DNA from 3 places in the Lysinibacillus sp. UBA5994 genome. Region 3 is predicted to be linked to each of the others. Evidence: riboswitches for the same ligand, from Rfam matches in the RefSeq annotation. Region 3 holds a riboswitch; each other region holds the start of a gene.

What was found. A riboswitch is a leader RNA that binds a small molecule or an ion and turns the genes downstream of it on or off. The one in region 3 is predicted to bind lysine.
Positions count from the first base shown of each region.
Region 1: it holds a riboswitch for lysine, as region 3 does, so the genes downstream of both, B3D98_RS10150 (amino acid permease) here and B3D98_RS09240 (transporter substrate-binding domain-containing protein) in region 3, are expected to answer to the same signal.
Region 2: it holds a riboswitch for lysine, as region 3 does, so the genes downstream of both, B3D98_RS14435 (aspartate kinase) here and B3D98_RS09240 (transporter substrate-binding domain-containing protein) in region 3, are expected to answer to the same signal.

Region 1 covers NZ_DJAU01000029.1:1,178-7,397, reverse strand. The annotation lists gene B3D98_RS10155 (response regulator transcription factor) at 1-521, opposite strand, end outside; gene B3D98_RS10150 (amino acid permease) at 674-2,137, opposite strand; lysine riboswitch at 2,220-2,396, opposite strand; gene B3D98_RS10145 (CynX/NimT family MFS transporter) at 2,575-3,783, shown strand; gene B3D98_RS10140 (hypothetical protein) at 3,851-4,381, opposite strand; gene B3D98_RS10135 (nitric oxide synthase oxygenase) at 4,433-5,479, opposite strand; tRNA gene B3D98_RS10130 (tRNA-Glu) at 6,053-6,124, opposite strand; tRNA gene B3D98_RS10125 (tRNA-Asn) at 6,126-6,202, opposite strand; tRNA gene B3D98_RS10120 (tRNA-Ile) at 6,210-6,220, opposite strand, start outside.
Region 2 covers NZ_DJAU01000044.1:41,600-47,819, reverse strand. The annotation lists gene sdhA (succinate dehydrogenase flavoprotein subunit) at 1-276, opposite strand, end outside; gene B3D98_RS14445 (succinate dehydrogenase cytochrome b558 subunit) at 343-951, opposite strand; gene B3D98_RS14440 (YslB family protein) at 1,224-1,658, shown strand; gene B3D98_RS14435 (aspartate kinase) at 1,757-2,983, opposite strand; lysine riboswitch at 3,117-3,294, opposite strand; gene uvrC (excinuclease ABC subunit UvrC) at 3,402-5,192, opposite strand; gene trxA (thioredoxin) at 5,316-5,627, opposite strand; gene B3D98_RS14420 (amino acid permease) at 5,749-6,220, opposite strand, start outside.
Region 3 covers NZ_DJAU01000026.1:228,474-234,693, reverse strand. The annotation lists gene odhB (2-oxoglutarate dehydrogenase complex dihydrolipoyllysine-residue succinyltransferase) at 36-1,298, shown strand; lysine riboswitch at 1,639-1,825, shown strand; gene B3D98_RS09240 (transporter substrate-binding domain-containing protein) at 1,945-2,802, shown strand; gene B3D98_RS09235 (amino acid ABC transporter permease) at 2,973-3,698, shown strand; gene B3D98_RS09230 (amino acid ABC transporter ATP-binding protein) at 3,711-4,442, shown strand; gene B3D98_RS09225 (DUF6501 family protein) at 4,706-4,903, shown strand; gene B3D98_RS09220 (toxic anion resistance protein) at 4,952-6,019, opposite strand; gene B3D98_RS09215 (5-bromo-4-chloroindolyl phosphate hydrolysis family protein) at 6,016-6,220, opposite strand, start outside.

The DNA.
Region 1 (6,220 bases), on a different contig from region 3:
CTGTGACGATTTGTCACAAACAATTTTAAAATGGAAAATTCCTTTGATGTCAGCTTTATCTCTTGTCCGCTCTTTGTTATTGAGAAATTAACAATATCTATCTTTAAATTATCAATTTCGAGGACCTCTTGCTTTTGTTCAGCTTGACTAGAGTATTTCGTAGCTCTTCTGATAACAGCCTTTACACGTGCTGAAAATTCTAGCATAGAAAAGGGTTTAGCAATATAATCATCTGCCCCTAACCCTAAGCCCAATGCTTTATCAACATCACTGTCTTTTGCAGACATAATAATGATAGGAAGTGCTGCCTGCTCTCTAATAATCTTTAATACTTCCAATCCATTTAATTTAGGTATCATAATATCTAAGATGACCAAATCAAAGATATTTTGCAAACAATTTTGTAATGCCTCTTCGCCATTAGTCGCTGTTGTGACCTGGAAACCTTCCATCGTTAAGTAATTATCAACCATTTCACGAATGGCTTCATCGTCTTCTACAAGTAAAATATGCTTTTGCACTATGATGCACCTCTCCTATCAAACCCAATTTCCATATGTATATTACATTACCATATTTATGATGTTTGATTAGAGAGATTTTGTTTATGAGTGTTGAAAAAAGAGCTGATCCATAAACCATCACTCTTTGGTTTATAGAACAGCTCTATTATTTAATCTTCAACTTTTAAATCACAATCTTCAAGTGGAAGCATTTTTGTTTTGTGCTTTAATTTATAGCCAAACCATAATGCTAAAAATAATGGAATCCCAATATACGAAACAAGGATACCGTACCAATCAATCTTATCGCCTGTAAAGGCTGTGTAATTTTGTCCAATGACTACGATCATACAAACTGTAAAAGCAAATAATGGTCCAAACGGATATAATTTGGCTTTATAAGGTAATAACTTTGGATCTAAGCCTTGTGCATCAAACGCTCGGCGGAAACGATAATGACTAAACGCAATACCTAGCCATGCAATAAAGCCAGACATTCCAGAAGCATTTAATAGCCAGATATAAACCACTCCATCGCCAAAGAAGGATGCCAAAAATGCTAAACAGCCTACAGCTAATGTTGCCATAAGTGCATAAATCGGAATACCTCTACGACTTAGCTTTGCAAAAAATTTAGGTGCATGTCCATCCACTGCTAATTGCCATAACATACGAGAAGATGCATATAGTCCTGAATTTCCTGCTGACAGCATAGCCGTTAAAATAATGGCATTCATTAATGAAGCAGCAAAGGCAATACCTAGGCGGTCAAACACTAGTGTAAACGGTGATACTGCGATATCTTCTGATAATAAACGTTCGTCTGTAAATGGAATTAACATCCCAATTGCACCAATCGCTAAAATATAAAACAAAAGAATACGCCAAAATACAGATTTAACAGCCTTCGGAATATTTTTACCAGGATCATCTGTTTCACCAGCTGTAATTCCTAGTAATTCTGTTCCTTGGAATGAAAATCCTGCAGCTAGGAAAATACCAAATGTAGCAAGGAAGCCACCATGGAATGGCCCATCACTAACAAAGAAATTAGTGAAACCTACAGGAGCCTGCCCACCTAAAATACCAAAAATCATTAGTAAGCTAATGATAATAAAAACAATAACCGTTGCTACTTTAATCATGGCAAACCAATATTCACTTTCACCATAACTTTTTACGGATAGTAAATTAAACGTCAATACCACAGCAATAAATAATACTGTCCAAAGTGCTGATGAGCTATCTGGGAACCAATATTTCATAATTAATGACACAGCAGCAATTTCGGCAGCAATGGTGATTGCCCAGTTATACCAGTAGTTCCAGCCTAATGCAAAGCCCAAGGCAGGATCTACAAATTTGGTTGCATACGTACTAAATGAACCTGAGGATGGCATATAGGCAGCCATTTCCCCTAAGCTTGTCATTAAAAAATACACCATAATACCAATTAAAGCATAGGCCAGCAATGCTCCTCCAGGCCCTGCCTGAGCAATTGCTCCTCCACTGGCTAAAAATAGTCCCGTACCAATTGTACCGCCTAAAGAAATCATTGTAATATGACGGCTTTTTAATTCTTTTTTCAGCTTCGGTGCTTTATGTCCGAGCTGATTTACTTTTATTTCACTCACGATATAGCTTCCTTCCTATTTATGAGGCAAAAAAATGCCATCACATATACACTGTGATGGCTACATTAATCCTCAGTTTTTCCTACATGATAGCTCAACACGTTGTGCAAACGTGACAGTTCTGTTCCTTTCGGAGACAGCCCCAGCATGAGGTTTTCAAGTCCCCTCACACTTCGGCAATATTTCCTTTCAACTAATTTCATCAATGCTTGTCATTTCAATTAGCATACTTATAAATATCGCGACCTCTACCTCAATACAAACATGAGGCATATAATTATTAAATTTATGATGTTTATTATACTAACATAAGACCATAGACATTTCAATACAACCACAAATGTTCTGTATTTTATGAATCTTCTACTATTTTTAATAGTGTGATAAAGTGTTATAGTAGTTCAATTAGAATGGTTATTATTAGGGGGGATTTTATTTTGACTACAAATGATCATTCCACTAGTTTTCCAAGTAAAAAAATTAGCTGGAAAGGAACAACCTTACTTTTAGTCTTTGGAGTTATCTTTATAGCCTCTACATTACGAATGCCACTAACTGTTGTTGGCCCAATTATATCCTTTATCCGTGAAGATCTTGGAATATCTAATGTTTTGGCAGGCTTTCTAACAACGATACCATTGCTGGCTTTTGCTGTTATATCTCCATTTGCACCAGTTGTAGCACGCAAACTAGGGCTTGAGCTAACATTATTTTTATCCACTTTTCTCTTGGCTTTAGGAATTGTCCTACGTTCACTTGGTACTACAGAATTACTTCTATTGGGTACTGTGCTAATTGGCGTAGCCATTTCTTTTGGAAATGTACTAATTCCAGGATTATTGAAGTTGAAATTTCCCTATCATGTGGGTTTATTAATGGCCTTTTTCACCATGTCCATGAATTTTACTGCTGGCCTTGGTGCTGGTATTAGCTATCCGATAGCTAATTCATCGTTAGGCTGGCAAGGTGCACTTTCCATTGCACTCATACTCGTTCTAATTACAATCTTAATTTGGATACCTCAACTAAAATCAAATAAACCAGAACCAGTTACTACATCTAAGAAGACCAGTACACCTTTATGGAAATCACAAGTTACTTGGGCTGTCACAGGGGCAATGGGTTTACAGTCTTTATTATTCTACACAACAGCAGCTTGGATACCTGAGATCTATATTGCTCAAGGTTTAGCACCTGATAAAGCTGGCTGGATGTTTTCAATCATGCAATTCTCACAAGTACCAATGGCCTTAGCAGTGCCTATTATTGCTGGTAAAATGACTTCTCAACGCCCACTTGTATTGATGTTTACATCCTTCTATTTAGTAGGCTTTGTTGGGGTTGTCATGGAATGGACAAGTCTTGGGGTACTGTGGATGGTTCTTCTAGGGTTAGCAGGTGGTTCTTCATTTGCCCTAGCAATGATGTTCTTCACTCTCCGTACTCGTACTGCATTTGAAGCAGCAGATTTATCAGGCTTTGCACAATCTTTGGGTTATTTATTTGCCGCAATTGGTCCTATTCTTTTTGGCTACTTGCATGATTTATTTGGCGGCTGGAATATTGCGGGATGGCTCTTTGTCGTTGTAGCAATGTTACTCTTCTTTTGCTCAATGAGAGCCTCTAAGGATGAATATGTGCATTAAAATTAAATAAAGCAGGTGGATTAGATTCCTCCATCTGCTCTATTTCTATATAGTGTTTACACATTACTTAATTGTCGGGTTGCTGGAGTAATGTTAGCAATTCAGCAAGGCATTCTGATGCTTCATTATTACGAGCTGTTATAGTAGAAAAAATAGGAACAGCCTCTTGTAAAAGCATATAACTATAATAGTAATAGCCTACAAAAGCTTGCTCCTCATAGCCCTTTGGCGTTTCTTTCTCCCACTCCTGCTCATCATTATCCTCATTTTCTATCCACAAATAGTTGACGTCTAATAGCTCCTGCATATTTTTAACAGTATTGACTGGCTCGAGATAATCCTTGGTAATAGCATGTGCCACAGCTAAATATAACTGTACCTCTTGTAAGGAGACAACCTCTAATTTTTTACTAGTAAGCTTTTTTAGCAGGACAAGCAAAACCCATGGTGTCACCTGCCACAGTGTACCTTGATGTTCAATTAATTCAGCTAGTTGTGTGTATTGCTCCTGTTCTATCAGCTTAGGAATGGCTGTACCTCTACCATAAGGTGTCGTCAATTGTCTCCATGGGATATTGGGAATTTGCTGATTTAACATAGTAAGCGCCCTCTCTCATCAAAAGTATTGAAAGTAAACAATTCCTTTACACTAATAGCATGGTTTTTGGTAAAAATAATTTGGTGTATGATAAATATTTACATAGGGTTTATGGAATATATGAGTTGTGGCAGGGGAAAGTGGTGGGATTAACCATGTCCAGTTGCCTGTAACTTCTCTTCCTGTTGATTTTTCTGCCTCCTCAAACAATTTAAACTGCTGAGCTGCTGTATGATGATCAACAATGCTCACACCATCTTCTTTAAATGAGTGAAGAACAGCAATATTAAGTTCTACTAAAGCACGATCACGCCAAAGAGACGCATGTTTGGTTGTATCAAGATTAAAAATCTCTGCAATTGCAGGTAACATATTATAACGATCATGATCTGCTAAATTTCGTGCACCAATCTCTGTTCCCATATACCAGCCGTTAAATGGAGCTGCTTGAAAATCAATTCCAGCCATTTGAAAACGCATACTCGAAATAATAGGTACGGCATACCACTTCATTCCTAATTTTTCCATATCGTTTGACTCTGGATGACGGATTGAGACCTCTACTATATTTTCTTCAGGAATTACAAACATTTGAGGAGCACGATTATCCACCTGTATAACGAGTGGTAGTACATCAAAATCAGTTCCTTTACCTCTCCATCCTAACGACTCACACACTTTTGTAAATTTAACGGACTGTGAATCTCCAATAATGCCTGCATCTGTTTCATAGCCTGCATAACGAATTAGTTGATGATTCCAAATCCGTACTCTATCTGAAGCAAACACTGTTATAGTTGGGCGGATTTTCCCATGATTTGTCGCATAATCAATATGTTCTAGTAATTTTTGAAAAATAGCCTTTTCATCTAAAACATCACGTGCATCTACCACATGCAGTGACTGCCAAAATAGACGTCCAATACACTTATTGCTATTTCGCCATGCCACACGTGCGCCAAAAACTAGCTCCTCTGTTGTTGGGTGATATTCACCTGCATCCTTAACTGCCTGTAATCTATTCTTTAACCAAAGTTCTGATTCATTTTGTTCTGTCTGATATAGACTTAAAAATTGCTGTATCTCCTGTATATTCATATCGATTCCTCCACTTATCCTCATATTAGAGGAACAAAACAACAAGCACCATGAAAATAGTAATTGAAAAAACATACATATTTTATATATGAAATAGTTTGTTCATATTTACTCTATAGACTCTCTTTGTAAGAGAATGTAAGGGAGAAAGATTTTAATTATTATAAAAAGGCTACAGTAGTCATGTAGCCTTTTTCAGGGGGTTGTAGAACAAAGAAATCAATAGAATATTTGTAAATGGTGAAAAAGCTATTCGTTCTGGGCTACTTACTTGCTGCTATTGCTTCGCTTTCGCATAGAGCAGAACCAGTTTCACAAATTCTCTGGCCAGGATTTCGCCTGTATCGCTATACTAGAGAAATCGTCAAGCAGCCTTCACAAAAGTATTGACCATGGATGTGTACGTGGTAGGTGAAACGGCTTATAGGATGCCCATAGAAAGATGCTAGGGGAATGAAATTCAGTCCCTCACCTTGCCAATAGGTCTTTTTCTGCTATTGCATTATCTTTTATCGATTAACGAACAGGAGAATAGAAAAAAGCATGTAACACACATCTGTGCTACATGCTTGATGACCCGTACGGGATTCGAACCCGTGTTACCGCCGTGAAAGGGCGGTGTCTTAACCACTTGACCAACGGGCCGTGGCTCCGAAGGCAGGACTCGAACCTGCGACAACCTGATTAACAGTCAGGTGCTACTACCAACTGAGCTACTTCGGAATAATGATGGGCCTAAAT
Region 2 (6,220 bases), on a different contig from region 3:
AATGCCAGGTGCTGCATCACACATACCTTTAACTGGTGGTTGGTTCGCTAGGAAGTCCCCACCATAAACTGTATCATCAAAGTGGATCCATGGAGAATCCCCTTCACCTTTAGTATTTACCGCACCATTAATTCCGCCTTGCGCACAAACAGAGTGTGAGCGTTTTACAGGAACTAATGAGAATAAATCAACTTCAGTACCAACTTCAGCTGCTTTAATCGTTGCCATCAGACCGGCAAGACCACCGCCGACAACAATTACTTTGCTTTTCGCCATGATTATTTCTCACTCCTCTTAAAAAATTGCAATGATTGCATGTGCTCTATCGTAGCTTCTATTGAATTATACGAAAGCTAAAATAGCAGCCACACCAACTACACTTAGAATTACGAAAAGAATGTTTGTTACGTAAGTAGCGATCTTTTGAGACTGAGGAGATTGTGTAATACCCCAGCTTACTAGGAATGCCCATAAACCGTTAGATAAGTGGAAAGTTGCTGATAAAATACCAACAATGTAGAATCCAAGCATGAATGGATTAGCAACAATATTCGCCATCATGTCGTAATCAACGTGTGTGCCAAGTGCTTTTTGAATACGAGTTTGGAAAATATGCCATGCAATGAATATCACTAAGAATACACCAGTAAAACGTTGTAAAGAGAACATCCAGTTACGGTACGTGCTGAAACGTCCTGTGTTTGGTGTAGCAGTGAATGCAATGTAGACACCATAAAATGCGTGGAACATTAATGGAATATAGATGACAATCCATTCAACTAGGATAAGGAATGGAATCTTTTCCATTACTGCGGTAGCATCGTTGTAACTTTCTGCCCCGCCTGTTGCTGTAAAGTTAATGAACAGGTGCATCGTTAAAAACAGACCTACTGGAATGATCCCAAGTAGAGAATGTAAGCGACGCCATAAAAACTCTCGATCTTTCGACAAGACTGTTACCCCCCTTAGTACTTAAAATAGCACAACAAAAGAAGTCATCATTTTGTAAATGATACTTCATTGACTGTGTATTTCATCATGGTACAATATTATGACATGTTTATTGTACTCTCAAGAGCTACGAGCGTCAAGGCAACTCGGAGTTTTTCATAGAGCTTATTAAAGAACTAATCTAGTACATGATGCGTCGTTTTTTCTCGAAAAATCTATCATTACTTTATTACCGTTAAATTTTAAGAAAATTCTAAGAAAGAAGGATAACAATGTTAAACACTCCATCTCCTACAATCTCATCATTTGGCTATGAGATCATTCGTGATCATATTCTATCTTCTATACTCGGTAAACATGAAGATGACGTCCTTTATTGGGCAGGTAAAGAGCTTGCTCGCAAGTTCCCATGTAAAAGTCAAGATGAACTTATCGCATTTTTCGCAGATGCCTGCTGGGGTACATTAGAACTCATAAAGGAATCAAAAGATGGACGTATTTTCCAGTTGACAAATGACCCTGAAATTCTTCAAATAAAGCAGCGTAGCTTTAAACTTGAAGCAGGATTTATAGCAGAGCAAATTCAACTAGCTAAAGGCTACCTGACAGAATGCTATAATGAAAAACGGGAAAAGCAACAATACGTCATGTTTACAGTCAAATGGGACGTTAAAGAACGTATTATGAATACCATTCCCTCAGAATAATTAAAAAGGATTGTTTCCCATTAAAGAATGGGATGACAATCCTTCTTTTTTCTTCCTTTTATTTCGGTCAATTACATAAAATGCTGTTTCTTCTATTATTATATGTAAAGTGCTTGCTCTAAATTAAACTCATCATGGAGAGCATTAGCTGCTTGGATCATATCATCCTGTGGTACAACAACGGACACTTTTATTTCAGAAGTACTAACCATTTTTACAGGGATATTTTCACGACGTAACCGATCAAACATACGAGCAGCAACGCCTGGATTGGAAGCCATGCCTGAACCAATAATAGAAACTTTTGCTAGTCCAATTTCGAAGTCAGCAAAACTAAATCCAAGTGATAATTTACTATCCTCTAAAACACGTAATGCTTCCGCAAATTCCTCTTTTAAAATGGAAAACGATACAGTTGGCTTCAACCCATCAATAATGGCTTGGACAATAATATCTACATTAATACGGTTCTCTGCAAGAACCGTAAATATATCTGCTAATGAAGCATTGGAAAAAGCATCATACCCTACTGTTAAACGAATAATATCTGATTCAAATGCAACACCACGAACGACTAAATTTTTTTCCATTTCCACTTCCTCCTTCAATAAAGTGCCTACTGATTCTATTAAACTTGAACGTATAATAACAGGCATTTGAAATTTCTTCGCTAACTCCACCGCACGAGGATGTATGATATGAGACCCTAAATTCGATAATTCCAACATTTCATCATATGAAATTTCTTGAAGCTTTTGGGCATTGGGAACATATCGTGGATCTGCTGTATAAACACCATCCACATTTGTATACATATCTACTCTCTCCGCTTCCAACGCTATGGCAAGTGCAACAGCAGCTGTTTCAGCTCCACCTTTTCCAAGCGTGGTGATATTGTGCACTTCGTCAATCCCTTGTTCTCCAGCAATAACCACAATTTGTCCCTGTGCAAAATGTTCTTCCATACGACTAATATCTATATAGTCGATACGAGCATGTCGATACATACCATCCGTATGTATACCAGCTTGCCATCCAGTTAGAGACACAGCCTCATAGCCTGCTTCCTGCAAAGCGATGGTAAATAAAGCACTAGATAATTGAGATCCAGTTGACAAAACTGCATCTAATTCTCTTTTCGACACATCGTCAGTTAGTTGGTGTACCATCATTTTCATCTCTTTCGCAGTGTGTCCCATCGCTGCAACGACCACTACTACATCCAATCCTTTGTCCTTTTCAGCAATCGCTTTCCTAGCAGCCTCTTGGATTTGTTCAGTAGAAGCTAATGCAGCTCCTCCAAACTTCATCACGATTTTAGCCATTTCTTTCGTTCTCCCTTCCAGTTCATGTATTTCACCAAATTATGGGGGGTAAAACCGTTTCTAGAAAACTAAAAGGCAGCCTCCACATAACGTGAAAGCTGCCTATAACATGTACAATAATCGTAACTTGCGCATGTGTGATAGCTCTCCGAAACGTTTAGAATCGACAGTCTTACATTTCTTAAATGCAAAACCAGTACAACAATGGAACAACAATCCTGTACTTCGGCAAGCTCCCCTTTCACACAATATCTCTGGACTTGTCCATCCTCCATCGTGTTACTCTTGAATCTTGCACCTCTATCATCACTTTAAAGTGAATGTATTCAATTCATTAAGCCTTTGCGTAAACAAACTAGTCACGCAGTTGACTCTTCATAACATTGAAAACAATGTTATTTATAACCATAGCACATGCCTATTCCTTTGACAATGATTGTTGCTGAAAATAGCTAAAAATTTGGCTTGCTAAATTAGCGGGCATCCCAGCCTCCTGTAATGCTAGCTCGCTCGCCTCTCGAATTTTTTTGACTGAACCGAAATGTTTAAGCAGCTGTTGCTTTCGTTTTGGTCCTACCCCTTCAATATGATCTAATACAGATTGAATGGCATGCTTCTCATGCTGTTGACGCAAGAAGGTAATAGCAAAGCGATGGACTTCGTCTTGAATTCGTTGTAATAAATAAAAGCCATCACTTGTACGTTTTAAGCTAATCACTTCTGGTGGATCACCAAACAAGAGCTGAGATGTATTATGCTTATCATCCTTGGCTAAACCAGCAATCGGTATAACAAGACCAAGCTCATCTTCTAGTACTTCACGGGCTACTTCCATTTGTCCCTTACCACCATCAATTAAGACTAAATCTGGTAATGGTAGTCCTTCCTTTAAAACACGTATATAGCGACGACGTATAACCTCCTGCATTGCACCGTAATCATCATGCTTGGCTGCTGTACGCGTTTTATATTTTCGGTACTCCTTTTTCGCAGGCTTCCCATCAATGAAAACAACCATAGCAGACACTGCATCCGTTCCATGCATATGACTATTATCAAAAGCTTCAATTCGTAAAGGTGTACTAATACCCATTGCTTCACCAAGTGCCTCACAAGCACCAATCGTACGTTCTTCCTGACGCTCTATTAGCTGGAATTTAGCTGCCACAGCAATTTCAGCATTTTTGGTAGCTAATTCAACCAATTCCTTCTTTTGACCTCTTTTCGGTGTGAGCACTTTAATTTCTAATAATTCTGTTAAGATAGCTGCATCAATGGCTTGTGGAATAAAAATTTCTTTTGGCTTAATATGCTCTGGCTTTTCATAAAAGCGCCCAACAAATGTTAAAAATTCTTCCTCTGCATCTTGATAGATGGGAAAAATTGAGACATCGCGCTCAATCAGCTTTCCTTGACGCACAAAGAAAACCTGAACACACATCCATCCTTTTTCAACAGCATAGCCAAATACATCTCGATTTGTTGTATCACTTGAAACTATTTTTTGTTTCTGCATAACCGTATCAATATGGGCAATTTGGTCTCGGAATTCCTTCGCTCGCTCAAATTCTAGGTTTTCTGCAGCTGCTAGCATTTTAACTTCAAGCTCTTTTTTGACTGCCTCCACACCACCATTTAGAAACTTCGTCATATCCTCAATCATTTCTTGATAAACCTGACCATCAATTTCCTTCACACAAGGTGCTAAGCATTGACCCATGTGATAGTACAAGCAAACCTTGGAAGGTAATTGTACACATTTGCGCAGCGGATACAATCGATCCAATAGCTTTTTCGTTTCACTTGCTGCATAGGCATTCGGATAAGGACCAAAATATTTTGCCTTATCCTTTTTTACCTTCCGTGTCGTAATCAGACGTGGATGTTTTTCATTCGTAATTTTTAAATATGGATAGGTCTTATCATCCGTTAACATGACATTATATTTTGGATCATGTAATTTGATGAGATTCAGCTCTAAAATAAGTGCTTCAATATTTGATGACGTTACAATATACTCAAAATCTTCTATTTCACCTACAAGCCTTTGCGTTTTCCCTTCATGTGTTCCCGTAAAATAAGAACGTACACGGTTTTTTAGAACTTTTGCTTTACCGACATAAATGATAGTCCCTTGTCGATCCTTCATCAAATAGCAGCCAGGTTGATCTGGTAAAATATCCAGTTTTCGCTTTATTAAATCGTTCATTACCTACCTGCCCCCCTAAGTAAAAATTCCCCTCATTAGAATAATGTTAGTTATTTTCTTTATTATATAACGAAAAAAAGCCGAACACATCAATTGATGGCTCGGCTTTGTGAACTTCATTCATTACGCATGTTTTGCGATAAATGCTTCTAAAGCTTCTTTTGGTTGGAAGCCTACTGTTTTGTCAACTAATTCTCCATCTTTAAATAATAGTAAAGATGGGATTGACATAATTTGATACTGAGCTGCAGTACCTTGGTTATTGTCAACGTCAACTTTTACAATTTTAGCCGCACTACCTGCAGCGTCCATTTCTTCAAGAACTGGCCCAATCATTTTACATGGTCCGCACCAAGCAGCCCAAAAGTCTACTAGTACTAACCCTTCTTTAATATCGTCCTGGAACGTAGCATCTGTTGCATGTACAATTGCCATTTGAAATCCTCCTTAAACTTACTATGCTTGTAGTATAGCATGGATAAATTCACTTGAGCGAACAATCTGCCTACAATGTATTTTTTATGCAAATCTGTGTCGAAAAATCAATACACAGTCATTAATTGACTTGATAACGCCCCTTCAATACATAGGTTAACGTAATAAAAAGGTAAATAGCTAACGTAATGCCTGTCACAATAATAGATGTGGTGAAAATAATTCCGATGAGAATCGCACTTAACGCCAATATAGCTATCCAAGTCGTATAAGGGAACCATTTTACTTCATAGGCACTTGTGTGCTCTGCTTGTTTTTTACGTGATTTTAAATGTGCAATCGCAATAATTAACCAAATAAATAACACAGTATAACCAAGTGATCCCATTAGAAAATCAAATGTTTTGCTTCCCGCATATAAAGATAAAATGACCCCTAAATACATCGCTAAAGTACACATTAAAATAGCATATACTGGTACTTTTCGTTTCGATAAATAAGCAAAGATTTTAGGCACACGTCCATCTACAGCCTGTGTATATAGTACGCGTGATGATCCATACAGTCCTGAATTCATTGATGAAATAATGGCA
Region 3 (6,220 bases):
TGCGTCATGCACGTTAATCAAAGGAGGAAATGATAGTGGCTGAAATTAAAGTCCCTGAATTAGCAGAATCGATTACAGAAGGTAGTATCGCACAGTGGGTAAAAAAAGTGGGCGATCGCGTTGAAAAAGGTGAATTCATCGTTGAACTTGAAACAGATAAAGTAAACGCTGAGATCATTTCTGAAGAAGCAGGTGTATTAACACAAATTTTAGCTGAAGAAGGCGATACTGTACTAGTTGGTCAAGTTATCGCAGTAGTAGAAGCAGGCGAAGGCGCAGCAGCAGCTCCAGCAGCGGCAGCACCAACTGAGGCAGCACCTGCACCAGCAGCGCCACAAGCAGCACCTGCACCAGTTGCAGCAGCTCCAGTAGTAGAAGAAACTTCTGGTGAGCGTGTAGTTGCATCTCCAGCAGCACGTCGTCTTGCACGTGAAAAAGGTATTGACCTTGCAGCGGTATCTCCAGTAGATCCACAAGGACGTGTACGTGTACAAGATGTAGCAGCTCATGGTACAGCACCAGCTGTAGCACCAGCAGCAGCACCTACATCCGTAGCAACTTCAGGAGGCCCAGTAGTATTCACACCAGCAGCTAATTCTGACCGTGTAACAATTGAAAAAATGAGCCGTCGTCGCCAAACAATTGCAAAACGTTTATTAGAAGTTAAACAATCAACAGCAATGTTAACAACATTCAACGAAATTGACATGACAAACATCATGGCACTTCGTAAACGTAAACAAGAAGAGTTTGTAAAAGCAAACGACATCAAACTTGGTTTCATGTCATTCTTCACTAAAGCTGTTGTTGCAGCACTGAAAAAATACCCATACGTAAACGCTCAAATCTCTGGCGATGAAATTCATTTAAATAACTTCTTTGATATCGGTATTGCTGTATCGACTGAAGAAGGTTTAGTCGTACCAGTTGTACGCGATGCAAATAGCAAAAACTTTGCAGAAATCGAAAAAGATATTGCTAACTTAGCGACAAAAGCTCGTGATAAAAAATTAGGCTTAAATGACATGGCTGGTGGATCATTCACAATCACAAATGGTGGTGTATTCGGTTCATTAATGTCAACACCAATTATGAACGGTACGCAAGCTGGTATTTTAGGTATGCACTCAATTGTAAACCGTCCAGTTGCAGTAAATGGTGAAGTTCAAATCCGTCCAATGATGTATGTAGCACTTTCATACGATCACCGTATCATCGATGGTAAAGATTCTGTAGGATTCTTAAAAACAGTTAAAGAATTAATCGAAAATCCTGAAGATTTATTATTAAATTCATAATTCCATTAAACCCTGCGAACAATGTTCAGCAGGGTTTTTTGTATGACGAAAGGTATTGACCGATTCTATGCTTGAAAGAGTACGAATGTTACATCGTTTAGAGGAGCAAAGAAAGAAAAAAACGCAACTTTTCTCATATGTAGAACATACTCTATAATAAATATTTGTTGTAATTTTCAGAAATATCAACAAAAGTTCAACGATTTAAAGTGGAAGCAGAACGCACAATATCCTAATATTGTCATTAGTCAGAAAAATGTTAAAATCGTCTTGACGAACATATTAGTTTTATAGTAGTATCTAAATATCAATTAAATAAACAAACCTCACGAATTGTTACCAGTGAGGTAGAGGCGCGGTATTTATTAGTTCATTGTTGAGTAAAAGCAAGCGAAGACGCAATGAAGAAGGAAATATCGCCGAAGTATAAAAGGAGCTCGTACTTTTATACTGGGTCTGCAGTGAATAAGTGCAGGACTGTCCTAGTAAATGGATTTCCAGATTTACTAGGTTGTGCTATCTCGGAAACATGGAAATTATAGTGAGGATTTGGGCAACTGTCATAAAAGGTAAGACCTAAGTTCAATAAACTTAGGTCTTTTTTAGTACAGTTGTCTTATTTTTTTACAGAAAAGGGGAGTTTTTCATGAAAAGAAAATGGTTGTTAGTAATGATCTCTATCATGACGGCAATTGTGCTAGCTGCATGTGGCACAAGTGACAAAAAAGAGGGCGGTTCAAGTGATGCTGGAACTGACAAAGAAGAAGGTGGCGGTGAATTCCGAATTGGAATGGAGGCTGGCTACCCACCGTTCAACTGGACACAGCAAGACGATGCAAATGGTGCAGTGAAAATTGCGGATAATGCAGAGTATGCAGGTGGCTATGATGTACAAATGGCAAAGAAAATCGCTGAAGGTCTAGGCAAAGAGTTAGTCATTGTTAAAATGGAGTGGGACGGTTTAGTTCCTGCGCTACAATCAAACAAAATTGATGCAATTATTGCAGGTATGTCACCAACAGAAGAACGTAAGAAAACAATTGATTTTACAGAAAACTATTATACTTCTGATTTTGTTATGGTTATTAAAAAAGGTAGCAAATATGAAGGCGCAAAATCGATTCAAGACTTCTCAGGTGCTAAAATTACATCACAATTAAATACATCAAACTACACAGTTATCGATCAAATTAAAGGCGTAGAAAAGCAAACAGCAATGGAGAGCTTCCCAGCAATGCGTGTGGCGTTAGAAGCAGGTAAAATTGATGGCTATGTAGCTGAACGTCCAGAGGGCATTTCCGCTTCTGCTGCCAACGATAAATTCACATATGTAGCATTTGAAGAAGGCTTTGATACAGACCTATCAAATACTTCAATTGCTGTAGGCTTACGTAAAGATGATGCAAATCGTGAAAAAATCAATGAAATCCTAAAAGGCATTTCAGAAGATGATCGTCAAGCGATTATGGAAGAAGCTATTTCTCAACAACCCGCAGCACAATAATGACATGGCACGGACTAGCAATTAGTCCGTGCATGATCATTTCATCATTATCAAAATGAGAACCTCTCTACATAATGATAATGTCCTAGCGTGACAAATCATAGAATGGTAGAAAGAGCTAGGACACAAAAGAAATAAGCGAGCAAGATGACATTGTTAGGAGGAACATCATGAGTCTTGAATGGATACTTTCAATTATTGAAAACAACTGGCAAATGTTTTTACGAGGTGCGTATTATACGTTACTGATTTCGAGTATTAGTACAATTATTGGTGCATTTATCGGATTTTTCATCGGAATTATGCATACGATTCCAGTTCGTAAAAAAGGTGTGAAATTTTATAGCTTAAAGCTCATTAATTTTATACTAACATGCTATGTTGAATTTTTCCGTGGTACACCAATGATTGTACAAGCTATGGTTGTCTACTACGGATTAGATATCGCATTCGGTATCGATATGCACTTTATTACAGCAGGTATTTTAGTCGTTTCCCTCAATACAGGGGCCTATATGGCAGAAATTGTTCGTGGCGGTATTGTATCCATTGATAATGGTCAATACGAGGCAGCATCAGCAATTGGCATGAACCACTTCCAAATTATGCTTCATGTTGTCTTACCACAAGTAGCGCGTAATGTTTTACCAGCGACAGGTAACCAATTAATCATGAATATTAAAGATACAGCCGTATTAAATGTCATTGGAGTAACGGAATTATTCTTCCAAACAAAATCAATTTCGGGTAACAACTTCCGTTATTTCGAATCATTCTTCGTTGCATGTGTTCTTTATTTCATCATGACATTTACCGCATCTCGCATCCTTCTGTATGTTGAAAAACGTCTAGATGGTCCTGATGCCTATCAAAAAGAACAAAAAGAAGCCGTATAGGGGGACGCACAAATGGCAGTCATTAAAATCGAACATTTAAGTAAATCATTTGGACGTAACCAAGTGTTAAAAGATGTGAATTTCCAAGTGGAAAAAGGGGAGGTAGTTTGTTTAATTGGCTCCTCTGGCTCTGGTAAATCCACATTGCTTCGTTGCATAAATTTATTAGAAACGCCAAGTGGCGGTCAAATTATTTATAAAGGGGAAGACATCCTAGATGAAAAGCACAATATTCAAGAATATCGCACACATTTAGGCATGGTGTTCCAGCAGTTCAATTTATTTAACAACCACAATGTCATAAGTAATTGCACGGTGGGCCAAATCAAAGTGTTAAAACGTTCGAAAAAAGAAGCAGAAGAAACGGCGCTTAAATACTTGAAAATCGTTGGCATGGATCAATATGTGAATGCCAAGCCCCGTCAACTCTCAGGCGGACAAAAGCAGCGTGTGGCCATCGCTCGTGCCTTATCAATGAATCCTGATGTAATGCTATTCGATGAGCCAACATCCGCATTAGACCCAGAAATGGTGGGTGAGGTATTAAAGGTAATGCGTCAGCTAGCAAACGAGGGCAATACGATGCTCATCGTGACACATGAGATGGAATTTGCCAAAGAAGTAGCAGATCGTGTTGTCTTTATGGATAAAGGTGTAATTGTGGAAGAAGGCCCTCCAGCACAAGTATTAGTCAATCCACAACATGAACGTACGAAGGAATTTTTAAAGCGTACATTAAAATAAGCACAAAAAAGTGAGTCCAACCTGTTGGACTCACTTATTTTCTAGAATTCCATTCTGCATAAAGTACAAAGCAGATTGCGAATGCTACAGCAATGATAAAAAACCATTGCGGTACACCACCAAAACTCATCATAACACCTCAAATTTTCATTTTTTTTGGATAGAATAGGTATAGTATTTCTTTTTTCTCCACAAAAGACCAAAAATATTATAAAATAAGCAATAGACATTAGCTTTTGCTAGTAAAGAGAGGTAGAGAGAATATGTTACATTTAAAATGGAAAGATGCGCCAACATTACGAACGGTTACTTGCAAACATACAAATGCATCGAAATACTTAGTATCAAACGTATTAACAGTAGGAAAAGAGTATGAAGTGAAAAATGAAACAGAAGAGTTCGTTTTTATCATCGACAACACAGGTAATGTCGGTGGCTACTATAAAGATTATTTTGAATAAAAACAAACAGGGTGGTTCAGAACATTTGCTGAGCCACCCATTTTTTTGTTAATCTCGCTGATAGCTGCTAGCACCCGCCACATCCTGTAGCTGTTGTTTCTCTTGTTCAGTTGCGGTATGCAGGGCAAAGACATCTTTAATTGCTGTTTGCAGCTCTTGCTGTGTTTCTTTAAACTTCGAAACTTGCTGTTCAAACGTGGGACTTGAGAAGCGATCATGAGCCCTTGATAATCGCTCCTCTAAACGTGCATAATGATGATCCATATGCATCGATAGCATCATCGCCAGTTGGTTTTTCCAGAGCGGAATCAAGGTAACGATAGAAAACTCAATTTTTTCAGCTAATGTTTGATTGGCCTGCTGAATCATACGGATTTGAGGAGCTGTTTGCAGAGCGACTTGCTGTGATACTTGTAAATCATAAATACGTTGATCGAGTCTTTCGATTTGAGCAGCAAAGTCATTTAATTGCTGGATCGCAAGTGGCTGTTTGGTAGCTTGGACACTCGTTATTTGTGCAGGTAGCTCTACCTCAATGGCTTGCTGCTTTTTCATTTGTCCTGCGGCAATCGCCGTTGCCAATTCCTCAAAAAATCCTCGATTATGGGCATAAAGCGCCTCTAAGTTTTCAACATCTTTTATCAGCTGAAGCTGTGCACGTTCTAGCTGAACGCCAATGCGTTCCACCTGTATACTAATACGTTCAAATTCTGTGAGTGTTTGCTTCACATTAGGCTCGGTTTTGCCAAAGATTTTTTTGAAAAAGGTTTGCTTTTTTGGTTCCAAAGCAGTTGGATCTACTCGATCTAACGTCTGCATTAAAGAATCCAGCATTTGACCAATTTTAGTGACATCCTTTTGCTTTACTTGAGCAAGCATGCGGTCGGCAAATTGAGACAGAGCTCGCTGTGAATCTTGCCCAAGGGACAGCAATGATTCAAAATCAGTCAAATCGATTTGACTGGCATACAGTAATGCACGACTTTGTGCAAGAGGCGATAGCGTTTCATAAGTCGCCATCGCCTCGTTTTGCGGAGTTGTTTCTAAATAGGATTGGACTAGTGGAGAAAGCCCTGGTATGGTATTTAGTTGAAATGCGTGTTCGTTTGCTGTCATTTATCATCGCCTCGCCAGTCCAATTGTTCTCTACGTCTAAGATTGGAACGATTTGCGAATTCAATCTCCATTTGCAGATGATCGATATCATTTGCAAGCGCATCCTTCAAATCAATTTGAATTGTGTCATTCAAATCAGTTAGGGTTTCACGTGTTTTGGATAAAGTTAATTGAATTTCCTTATCCTTCACTGGCTGCTTG